DNA from 2 places in the Priestia sp. 53B2 genome. Region 2 is predicted to be linked to the other one. Evidence: a T-box and tRNA genes for the amino acid it is inferred to sense, from the RefSeq annotation. Region 2 holds a T-box; the other holds one or more tRNA genes.
What was found. A T-box is a leader RNA that pairs with one kind of tRNA and senses whether it is charged. The one in region 2 lies ahead of thrS (threonine--tRNA ligase), so its partner is inferred to be a tRNA-Thr.
Positions count from the first base shown of each region.

Region 1: it encodes a tRNA-Thr, which carries the amino acid that the T-box ahead of thrS (threonine--tRNA ligase) is inferred to sense. The anticodon was not compared.

Region 1 is NZ_JBLZXA010000008.1:159,709-165,690, forward strand. Features, by position in the region: gene ACN6NE_RS04205 (ABC transporter permease/substrate-binding protein) at 41-1,564, opposite strand; gene ACN6NE_RS04210 (ABC transporter ATP-binding protein) at 1,564-2,514, opposite strand; tRNA gene ACN6NE_RS04215 (tRNA-Thr) at 2,780-2,852, opposite strand; gene ACN6NE_RS04220 (Rieske 2Fe-2S domain-containing protein) at 3,064-4,116, shown strand; gene ACN6NE_RS04225 (DHA2 family efflux MFS transporter permease subunit) at 4,151-5,674, opposite strand; gene ACN6NE_RS04230 (TetR/AcrR family transcriptional regulator) at 5,939-5,982, shown strand, end outside.
Region 2 is NZ_JBLZXA010000027.1:553,155-559,136, forward strand. Features, by position in the region: gene ACN6NE_RS23335 (valine--pyruvate transaminase) at 1-1,092, shown strand, start outside; gene ACN6NE_RS23340 ((2Fe-2S) ferredoxin domain-containing protein) at 1,250-1,642, opposite strand; gene rpsN (30S ribosomal protein S14) at 1,734-2,003, opposite strand; gene ACN6NE_RS23350 (cell wall hydrolase) at 2,261-2,719, shown strand; T-box leader at 3,349-3,575, shown strand; T-box leader at 3,615-3,843, shown strand; gene thrS (threonine--tRNA ligase) at 3,890-5,113, shown strand; gene ACN6NE_RS23360 (amino acid permease) at 5,877-5,982, shown strand, end outside.

The DNA.
Region 1 (5,982 bases), on a different contig from region 2:
TTCAACTAACATACTTTTGTCCTAGCTTTTTTCTTCGTTTTTACTCTTTAATTAATTCTTTTTTCACTAAGAATTGATGAGCGACTTCTTCAGCCGTTTTGCCTTTTGCATTTACTTGATAGTTCATTTCACGCATTTCTCCGTCACTAATTTTACCGCCCAATTGATTTAAGATTTTTTTCAGTTCAGGGTGTTCTTTTAGCGTATCTTCACGAAGCACAGGCGCTCCTTGATACGGAGGGAAGAACTGCTGATCGTCTTTTAAGACTTTCAAACCAAACTGTTTGATTTCAGGATCCGTTGCGTAAGCATCAAGCATATTAATATCGCCTTTTTCTACAGCACGATAGCGAAGCTTCGGCTCCATCGTTTTAATATTCGGGAAGGTAAGACCGTATTCTTTTTGAATGCCTACATAGCCGTCTTCACGATCTTTAAACTCAAGCGTAAATCCTGCTTTTACTTTATCTGTTGCATTTGCCAAATCTGAAATGGTCGTTAGATTATTTTCTTTGGCAAATTTCTTTGTTACGGTCAATGTGTACGTATTATTAAACTTCATTGGATCTAAATAAACAAGGCCGAATTTCTTTTGAAATCCTTCTTTTGCCTGCTTGTACACCTTTGTTTCATCTTTGCTGTCCGGCTGTTCCTTTAGATGCGTCACAATGGCTGTGCCCGTATATTCAGGGTATAAATCAATTTCCTTGTTACGCAGAGCCTCAAATACAAATACCGTTTTCCCAAGCGACGAACGAAGATTTACTTTCATATCGGTTTGATCTTCAATTAATTCTTTGTACATATCAATTAAAATATCTTGTTCTGCGCCAATTTTCCCTCCGATAACAAGGTCTGATTTTGTTGCGCTCATCGCTGCAAACGGAGAAACAAGAATGAGTATTAATACGATGATCATAATAAACGAGCGTTTTTTGGACCCTTTTTTAGCTGAGTGTTCAATCGTTCGCAGAATTCCATCAAAAATAAGCGCTAATAATGCTGCTGGAATGGCTCCTAATAAAATTAAACTATTATCACTTCGATCAATACCAAGCAAAATTAAGCTTCCGAGTCCGCCCGCTCCGATAAGAGCCACAATTGTCGCTGTACCAATAATGAGTACCATTGCTGTACGAATTCCGGCCATAATGACAGGAAGTGCTAGAGGAAGTTCTACTTTGATTAATCGTCTCCACGAGTTCATCCCCATGGCTTTGGATGCTTCAATTAAAGACGGGTCCACTTCTTTAATTCCGGTATATGTATTTCGTACAATAGGAAGAAGCGAATATAAAAACAGTGCAATAACCGCGGGAAAGGTTCCAATTCCGACAAGAGGAATTAGTAATCCTAATAAAGCGAGTGAAGGAATGGTTTGCAGTACGGCTGTTACGCCAATGATCGGTTCAGCAATGCGGTCATGTCTCGTTAAGTACAGTCCGAGCGGCACTGAAATTAATACGGCGATAACAAGAGCCAGTACTGAAATTTGAATGTGTTCAAGAAGAGCTTGAAACAGTGCATCTCCTCGTTGATCTAATAATGTGCTTAGTGCATTCATTACAGCGTTCCCCCTTCTTTCGTTTTATCAGAAAGAAACGCTAATAGAGTTTTGCGCGTTACAACGCCAATGCGTTTGCTCCCTTTTTTCACGGCTATTGCTTCGTGGTCGTAAAGGGCGTCCATTGCCTGCTGAACAGTGGCGGTTGAAGCTAGCTCTTCAGTAGGCTCTACGTCTGGCTGTTCGCTTTCTTTGACAAACATATCCAATGTCTCAAATAAAGCATTTCCTTGATTTCCAATAAATATTTTTACAAATTCATTTTTAGGCCTTTGAATGAATTCCTCCGGGGTTCCAACTTGAACAATTTCCCCATCTTTCATTAGGCAGATACGATCTCCAAGCGTCATCGCTTCGCTCATATCGTGCGTAACAAATACAAATGTTTTTTTGATTTTTTCTTTTAAGCTAATAACATCTTGCTGAAGCTGTTCGCGGCTTAACGGATCGAGGGCACTAAAGGGTTCGTCCATTAAAATAACGGGGGGATCGGCTGCGAGGGCACGTGCTACACCTACACGTTGCTGCTGGCCACCTGAGAGCTCAGACGGCTTTCGGTTTCGATACTGCTTTGGGTCTAGTCCCACCAAGGTAAGCAGCTCATCAATGCGCGTTTTGATTTTGTTTTTCTTCCAATGTTTCATCTCGGGTACAATGGCTATATTTTCAGCAATGGTCATATGGGGGAAAAGCGCAATCTGCTGCAGGACATAACCGATGTTCCAGCGTAGCTCATGTATGTTGTGGTCCGATACGAGCTTATCTTTTATGTATAGTTCTCCTTCGGTAATATCATGAAGACGGTTAATCATTTTTAAGGTGGTTGTTTTACCACACCCACTCGGACCAATTAAAACAAAAAACTCTCCTTCTTTAATTTCTAGATTAATATTTTTCACGGCGGTCGTACCGTCTGGATATTGCTTTGACACATTCTTAAACGTAATCAAATTATCGTTCACACTCCCTGTTGAAATTTAACCCCTAGTTCCGTGTACCCAATACTTAGAGGCAATAAACATTCTTTTAAGAATATTTCTAAATATGATTCATAAGACATAGTTGAAAAGATACACATGTTTTCTCACACCTTCCTAATAAGGCTATCAAACTGTTAAATTTTTCACAAGGCGGGGAAGAATAATTCGGAGAATAATTTTAAAGCCAACACAAATAAAAAACCTTCTTTCAACAAGAAAGAAGGTTTTTTTCGTATGCTAGCGACAGGGATCGAACCTGCGACCTCTTGCTTACCATGCAAGTGCTCTACCTACTGAGCTACACCAGCGTCTTGGAAAATTATATCACGTTTAAATTGATTTAGGAAGCGCTTTTTAAAAATTTTTTTATTGGTATATTCTCTAATTTGCGTCTTCTGAAATTCGCACTTTCTACAAAGTTCCATATTTTGTGTTAGAATTCCTCACACAAATTGTGTGAATTTTCTTTTTTTATATTACCCTTAGTAAAAGAGCTTACAAAAGAAAGGAAGAAAATAGATGGAACAACAACCAACCATGACCAAATCAAAAACGGCAACTCCCTACCCAAGAGACTGTACGTTTAGCCTAGAAGATTGGACGACGCTCGCCAAGTATTGGTACCCCGTCGCACGGTGCAGTGATGTAACAGAAAAACCAATGTCCGTAAAATTACTAGATGTAAATCTAGTTCTATACCGTACCACACACAAAGTTGTAGCGGCTCGTGATTTATGCGTTCACCGAGGCACACCGCTTAGCATGGGCTGGGTCGAAGATGATGAAATTATCTGTCCTTACCACGGCTTCCGCTATGCAACGGACGGTGCATGCACGTCGATTCCAGCTCATCCCGACGCCAATATTTCCCCCCGCCTGTGTATGGCCGTCTATCCAGTTATTGAACGATTTGGATTAGTTTGGACTTCCCTGACCGGTGAACAAGATAATTTGCCGTACTTCGATGCTTGGGAGGACCCTGACTTTCAGCAAATTGTTTGTCCGAGCTTTGATATTATGGGATCAGCTGGTCGCCAAATGGAAGGGTTTTTAGACGTAGCTCATTTTGCTTGGGTTCACACAGATACGTTTGGCGATCGAAACAATGCCTTTGTGCCTAAATATAAAGTAAGCGACACAGATTATGGGCTTCATGTAGAATATACGAGCACGGTGAGCAATTATTCCAAAGAACAGCAGCATTTAAATCCACCTGATTTTAAATGGCTTCGCGTCTTTGATGTTTATCCGCCGTTTACAGCTACGCTAAAAGTATACTTCCCAGAAGGCGCAGAGCTGTGGATTATGAATGCAGTCTCTCCTATTTCAGCCCGCGAAACACGTTTATTCGCGCCAATCGCTCGAAACTTTGAGAAAGATTCTCCCGTTGAAGGTGTGTATGACTTTAACCTTCGCGTCTTTGACGAAGACCGTGAAATGGTTGAAAACCAAAAGCCTGAAGACTTGCCTTTAGACCTGCAGATGGAAGCGCATATTATGGCTGATCAAACGTCCATCGGCTATCGGAAATTATTAAAGAAAATGGGCTTAAGCTTTAGATATACAAGCTGAAAAAATCCCCGCTGTCTCAGCGGGGATTTCTTTTTTATTTAGCAAACTGCTCGCGTCCTGCTTTTTCCTTTATCACTTCATCTTCACTTGCCGGCGTTGCGCGTTTCATAAACAATGAAAGAATTAAGGCAACCACCACTAGTACTACTGAGATGGCAAACGCATCGTTAATCCCTTGTACCATTGCCTGCATCCCAATCTGTTCTTTCATTTGAGCTGCCCCGGCCGCGGTTGCATTAGCTGCTCCTGCTCCGCTCATTGCATCTTGAGCGAGCTCTTTTGCATGTGTAGCTGTACGGTTTGACATCACCGTTACTAAAAGAGCCGAACCAATAGCTCCCGATACTTGTTGAAGCGTGTTATTCATCGCAGTGCCATGCGGATTAAAGCGCTGCGGCAGCTGATTTAATCCGTTTGTCATAACCGGCATCATCACCATAGACATTCCGAACATGCGAAGCGTGTAAAGCGTAATGAGCGTTGTATACGTCGTATCAAGCTCTAAGTTACTGAAGAAATACGTCGTAACGGCTGTAATAGTTAGACCCGTTACAGCCAGTGCACGCGCTCCGAATTTATCAAATAATTTTCCGGTAATCGGTGACATCACACCCATTAGCAGCGCACCCGGAAGCATTAGTAATCCTGAATGAAGCGGAGAAATGCCTCGTACCGTTTGAACATAAATTGGCATTAGCAGCATGGCTGAGAATAATGCCATTGTGATCACCATTGAAATCGTTGATGATAAAGCAAACATTGGATATTTAAAAATGCGGAATTCAAGCATAGGGGTTTTAAGCTTGAACTGACGCGTAATAAATAAAATCAGAGCCACAGCTCCTACGATAATGGTGCCGTATACTTCCACAGAATCCCAGCCTTTATCCCCTGCTGAGCTAAATCCGTATAGAAGTCCTCCAAATCCAATTGTAGATAACAAAAGAGATAAAAAATCCAAATTGATTTCCACTTTTTCTTTTTTGTCTTTTAATAGGAAGAAAGCGCCTATTAATACAATTGCAGCGATTGGCGTAACAAGGTGGAACAGCATTCTCCACTCATAGTGTTCAATTAGCCACCCTGATAAGGTAGGACCAATTGCCGGAGCAAAAATCATAACTAAGCCGAAAATCCCCATCGCAGCTCCGCGTTTTTCTAATGGAAAACTTGTGAGCAATACGTTCATTAAAAGCGGCATCATAATGGCTGCGCCTGATGCTTGAATAATACGAGCGGTTAACAAGACCGAAAATACGGGCGAAGCACCGGCAAGTATCGTTCCTGCTGTAAATAAACACATCGCCGTTAAAAACAATCCTCTGACGGAATAGCGCTGAATTAAAAAAGCAGTAGTTGGAATCATAATACCATTCACTAACATATAACCAGTAGAAAGCCACTGGACAGTTGACGTTGTCACATCTAAGTCTTTCATAATAGACGGCAGCGCCACGTTTAATAACGTTTCATTCAACAATGAGATAAAAGCGCCAATTAACAAAATAGCAATTATGCCATAAGGCGGCTTTTCCATTTGATTTATCGATTGACTCATTATTGTACCTCCTTATACTTTAAGTTCATTTTTTTAGACACATGTTCTACATAGAGTATATTATACTGTGAGTTCAATTTATGCAAGCGAAAAATCTTGCGTTCATGTCCTTTATTTTATCGACTTTTTTAGTCCTACAATCCTTTTATATCAATATATTGTCGTGATATCGTCCATTTTTTGAAAAGAACATTTGTGTAAACGCTTTAAATCATGTATCATAAAGTTGGACCATGAGTCTAATTTTATATTTAGGTGATAATAATGAATAACCGAAAACAGCAAGTTGTAAAAAATGCACACCATCT
Region 2 (5,982 bases):
TTAATTAGCCAATATGGTTCTAGTTACGGTACGTATGAATTAATTGATTGCATAAGAGAATACTTCTCTACGAATTATCGTATTAAACTGGACAGAGAACAAGTCTTGATCACTTCGGGAAGTCAAAATCTGTTTTTTTTAGCTCTAAATTCATTTTGCGGTACAAATAAAGAAGGAAGAGTAAAAAAAGCATTAATACCTATGCTGCCAGATTACGCTGGGTACAGCGGAGTGGCACTAGAGGAAGGTGTAATAGAAGGAATTCCTCCTATCCTCTCAAAGCTCGATCATCATACGTTTCGTTATGAATTTAACAAACAGGCATTCAAAGATAAAATAGCTCAGGACCCAGATATCGGAGCGGTGGTATTATCAAGACCTAATAACCCAAGCGGCAACATTCTTTCCGAAGAAGCCGTACAGCTTATATCCCAAGTGTGCAAGGACTATCACATTCCATTGCTAATTGATTCAGCCTATGCACCGCCTTTTCCTGCTATTAATTTTATTGAAATGGATCCAATCATACATGATAATATCATTCACTGCATGAGTCTTTCTAAAGCCGGCTTGCCTGGAGAGAGAATAGGGGTTGCTATAGGAAAAAGTGACTTTATAAAAGTGATGGAAGCATTTCAATCAAATATTCTGATTCACTCTTCTAGGCTAGGTCAACGGATGGTGGTTAACACCTTGAAGAGCGGGAAGTTAGCTGAAATTTCAGCTAGCTATATAAGAGCTCATTATAAACAGAAACATGACTATTTAAAAAATCTTTTAACTACCCATATGTCGGATGATATTCCTTGGTATTTGCACAAAGCAGAAGGTTCGTTATTTGGTTGGCTTTGGCTAGAAGGTCTTCCTTTTAGTGATAAAGATTTATACAATAAATTAAAAGCAGCAAACTTGATTGTAGTACCAGGACGGTCATTTTTTCATGGCAGTCAATCTTCTTCTCACAATCAGGAGTGCATTCGCATAAGTCTTACCGCTACAGATGAAGAGGTAAAAAAAGGAATCCATATTCTTTCATCAGTAGTTAAGAAAATATATAGTTCAAATTTCATATTTGAAACAGAGAAAATATAATTTCTACAAAATTTAAAGGTGACAAAAGCCGCCCCGTTTGCTTAGGGCGGCTTTTGTTGTTTATCTCGAGTAACAGGTGCATTAGAGAGAACAAACAGACATTTTTAATTATGTTTCTCTGTTAATTGATTAAAGACCATGTTTTCACTATTTTAAATTAAAGTTTTTTAGATACTTTGATGACGTTTTCTTTTTCTTTTGAGATACCTTTCACAGTGCCTTCTGTTCGCTGGAAACCTTCTCCGCAAAAAATATGGCTTATTTTCTTTGAAAAAGATTGACCTGTTTTTAAAGAGTTAATAAACTCTCGTGCATCATGATGTTTTATATCTTTATACCAAATACCGTCTGGATAGGAAACGACGACGCATTTATCATGGCATCTTCCGTTACATCGAGTGCGAGTAGTGTGTATGTATGGATCTAATTCTTGATTAGCTATTTCATTTCGGATCGCTTGCGTGACTTCTTCGGCTCCAGCTTGATTACAGCTGCTTCCATTACAAATGAAAACGTGATGTTTTGTTTTATCTAAGTTCCATGTAGCCATATTGATCCCTCCTATTAAAAGTAATGATTACGATTTATAATGCGTGCTTCTTCCTTTTGTGGCAAAGAGGGTCCTTTACTTAATTAGAAGTTTACCAGCTTGATTTTTTTACTCCAGGAAGCTGTCCCTTGTGAGCAAGCTCTCTAAATGCAATTCGCGAAAGCTTAAATTTACGTAAATACCCGCGAGGTCTTCCCGTTACTTTACAGCGATTATGCAAGCGAGTAGGCGAAGAATCCCTCGGTAGCTTTCGTAGTTCATCATAATTTCCTTGTTCCTTTAACTGATGCCTTAACTCTGCGTATTTTTCTACAAGTTCTTGTCGTTTCTTTTCTTTTACTATCTTTGATTTTTTAGCCAAATAATCCACTCTTTCTTAAAATATTTCCCTAAATCGTAATCATTACTATTTATATTTTTACATCATAAACTACTAACGAAGTAAATGCAACTAATATTTATAATTCAGGCCGCAGTTTTATGCTGCTAAAAGCTGCCGAAAAAGCATAACAATATCCAATTTCTTTTGTAATTGGATAATTTTTCGTAATGAAAGCCTCTTATATTTCTGCTAGCATATGATCCACGTTAAGAAATAGCAAGGAGGATTTTATTTTTATGATAAAAAAACTAGTGATTGCTATAGCAATGCTTATCCCAAGCTTTGGTGCAGGTTACTCAGCGTTTGCTGCAGCGCCCGCTCATGAACAGCACATTCAAGTAAATAAAAATGATAAGGAACTATTAGCTCGTCTTGTATCAGCTGAAGCCAAAGGAGAGCCGTACGCAGGCAAAGTAGCCGTGGCGACAGTGGTATTAAATAGAGTCGACAGCAGCAAATTCCCGGATACTGTAAAAGGCGTTATTTATCAAAAAGGTCAGTACAGCCCGGTTAGCAACGGTCAAATTAATAAACCTGCAGATAAAGATTCACAAAAAGCTGTAGAAGAAGCAATTAACTTCCAAGGTCAAGGAAAAGGTTCATTATTCTTCTTTAACTCTAATAAAACGGCAGATCAATGGCTGCGCGGAAAACAAGAAACAATTAAAATTGGACAGCATGTATTTGCAAAATAACTAAAAAGCTAATGGTTAGCTATACGCTGCCATTAGCTTTTTTAGTTGTGTACATAACATAAACAGTAGAGTAATATTCACTATTAGAGCATTAGAATGGATTTTAAGAAGAAATAACGTAGCATGAAGTATGCATGAGGAGTTTTTACGTACATGTATATAACAAAATAGTTTCTATGAATTCTCATCCAATATTTACGTGATAAAAAAATAATATGTTAGTATATCATCAATAGTCTCTGTTTTACCCGAAATCACCATTTCGTTTTATAAGCTTTCTTAAGATGTCTCCACGAGCATTTTAGATGGACACGTAGCTTGTGACCGTTTTTTGATATTTTTGTTGCCGGTAGAGGAGTTGAATGAACTGTATATGGGTTCATGAGATTTATCTCGCTTTTCTTCTTTTACCTTTATTGTTACAAAAATTAGTCATAAATCTAGTCATTGATACTACTATGAGTAGGTTGTCAATATTATAATAAAAAACTTTTTGAGCCCAGATATTCCTAAGTAACTTTTCGGGAATTCAAGCATAAAGTAATTCTATAACATTAAAAAATAAAAAAATAACTCTTGACTTTTGTTAAATTTATACACTATAATCGCTTTTAACAACTAATAAACAGTATTTGGCAATGAAAAGGACACGAATTAGATGCTGTTTTCTTCGCAGAGAATAGGGTCACTGGCTGAGAGCCCTTAAGAAATCATCTAATTTACCACCTTAGAGCTATTGCAGGGAACGTGCATAACTGAAACTGCAATCGGTAAAACCGTTATCTTTTTTGAGCGTAAAATACGTGTAGGTATTTTATGGAATTAGGGTGGTACCACGGCCGCATTCGTCCCTTCACTAGGGATGAGTGCGGTTTTTTATGTAGAAAAAATGAATATACAAGCAATGAAAAGGACATGAATCATTTTTAGATTTTCTTTACAGAGAGTAGGGTCACTGGCTGAGAACCCTTAGAAAACGAAATGAATTTACCACCTTGGAGCTGCGGCGGGGAATGTGTATACACTGAAACCGCAACCGGTAAAACCGTTATCTTTTTAAGCGTAAAATACGTATGGGTATTTTACGGAATTAGGGTGGTACCACGGCCGCATTCGTCCCTTTACTAGGGATGAGTGCGGTTTTTTGTTGAATAAAAACATATTGGAGGAATGAACGTGTCAAAACAAATGGAAGCAGAAAAGCGAAATCATCAAAAGTTAGGTCAAGAACTGGAGCTGTTTATGTCGATGGAAGAAGCTCCTGGTATGCCGTTTTTCTTACCTAACGGAATGATTGTTCGAAATGAGTTAGAAAATTACTGGAAACAAAAACATTACAAAGCAGGCTATCAAGAAATAAAAACACCCATCATGATGAAACAGAAACTCTGGGAACAATCAGGGCACTGGGAGCACTATCATGAGAATATGTATTTTTCAAATGTTGACAAACAAAACTATGCGATTAAACCGATGAATTGTCCGGGAGCCATTTTATTGTTTAACAGCAAGCGAAGAAGCTACCGAGAACTTCCGATTCGATACGCAGAGCTTGGATTAGTTCATCGCCACGAGCTTTCTGGCTCTTTAAACGGATTGCTAAGAGTCCGGTCATTCACACAGGACGACGCTCATTTATTCGTAGAACTCAGTCAGATTGAAGCTGAGATTAGCCGCATTCTAGCGTTTATCCATGACTTTTATTCACATTTTGGCTTCGATTACAAAGTGGAGCTATCCACACGGCCTGAAAAATTTATGGGAGATATCGAAACATGGAATCAAGCAGAAAAGTCGCTTCAATCTGTGTTAAGTGAAAAAGGCTTAGACTATCAGGTGAATGAAGGAGACGGAGCTTTTTACGGGCCGAAAATCGATTTTCATATTTTAGATTCCTTAGGTCGCAGCTGGCAGTGCGGAACAATTCAGCTTGATTTCTTAATGCCAGAGAAGTTTGACTGTATGTATATTGGAGAAGACAATAAACCTCATCGTCCCGTAATGATTCACCGCGCTATATACGGTTCCGTTGAACGATTTATGGCCATCTTGATTGAACATTACGAAGGTCAATTTCCTCTTTGGTTAGCTCCTGTTCAACTCAAACTATTGCCTATTGCACTGCCGCATGTGGAATATGCATATAAAGTGAAACACGAGCTGGAGTCACAAGGGTATCGTGTTGAGGTTGATGATCGCATTGAAAAAATAGGTCTGAAAATTCGAGAAGCAGAAATGATGAAAGTTCCTTATATGGCCGTGATAGGAGATAAAGAAGTGGAAAATGAATTGCTTGCCATGCGAAAGCACGGAAAGAAAAATATTGGAACAATAAGTGTTGAAGATTCAGCTGTATACTTGAGTAAAGAAATGAATTCAAACGGAGTTTATTAAAACTATTCACCTTACTAAATAGAAAAATCCGATTTTTTAAGTCGGATAGTGATTCCCTTCATCTTGTCTTACACCAAAATGAAGGGAATATTGAACTAGAAGGGTATAAGATAATATATATCAGCAGTATAACTTTTGCCTTAGACAAACGCCGGTATTTTATAAAAAAATTTATCTTATTCCATTCGAATCGTTTGTGCTGGATGAAGCTGAATTCTCATTAGGTAATTTGCTCACCTTTTGCTGGTCTCGCTTCTTTTTAGAAGGAGAATAAAAAAGAAATTTAAACATAAAGTACACTCCTAAAGCTAACAAAACACAGCCAATAAGTAAGTTAAGCATCTGTTTCCGCCCTTCATATACTTCATTTTTCATCATTATAACACCCGGTAAGATAAAACATTCATCGTTCTGTAAATAATCTCTATGCCAGGAATTTATATCTGAAGATAGTTAGTAAAAAAATTATCTAAAAACTTATAATTTTATTTTTTAGAATATTATTTTCATTCAAACTTATTATGTATAAGCACAATGATAACTGCTTTGTTTAGTTTATAAATCTAAAATATAGTGATGGTAAGAAATCGCTTACAAAAACTCTTGAAATATATATAATGATATTAGTATACTAATAGACAAGTTAGTAATTATTTCTATATAATTACTTCTGTATCTGAAGTAAAAACGCGCAGCCAAATGGGGAAAAATGTCATTTTCAAGTTTTTTAAGGGATGAGTGGCAACAGAGAGGAGAGAGTGCAATGGGAAAACTATTTAAAAAGAAGTCAATCGAGCAATTATTAGAACAAAGTCAAAACAAATCTCTAGTCAAAACATTAGGAGCATTCGATTTGACTCTTCTTGGTA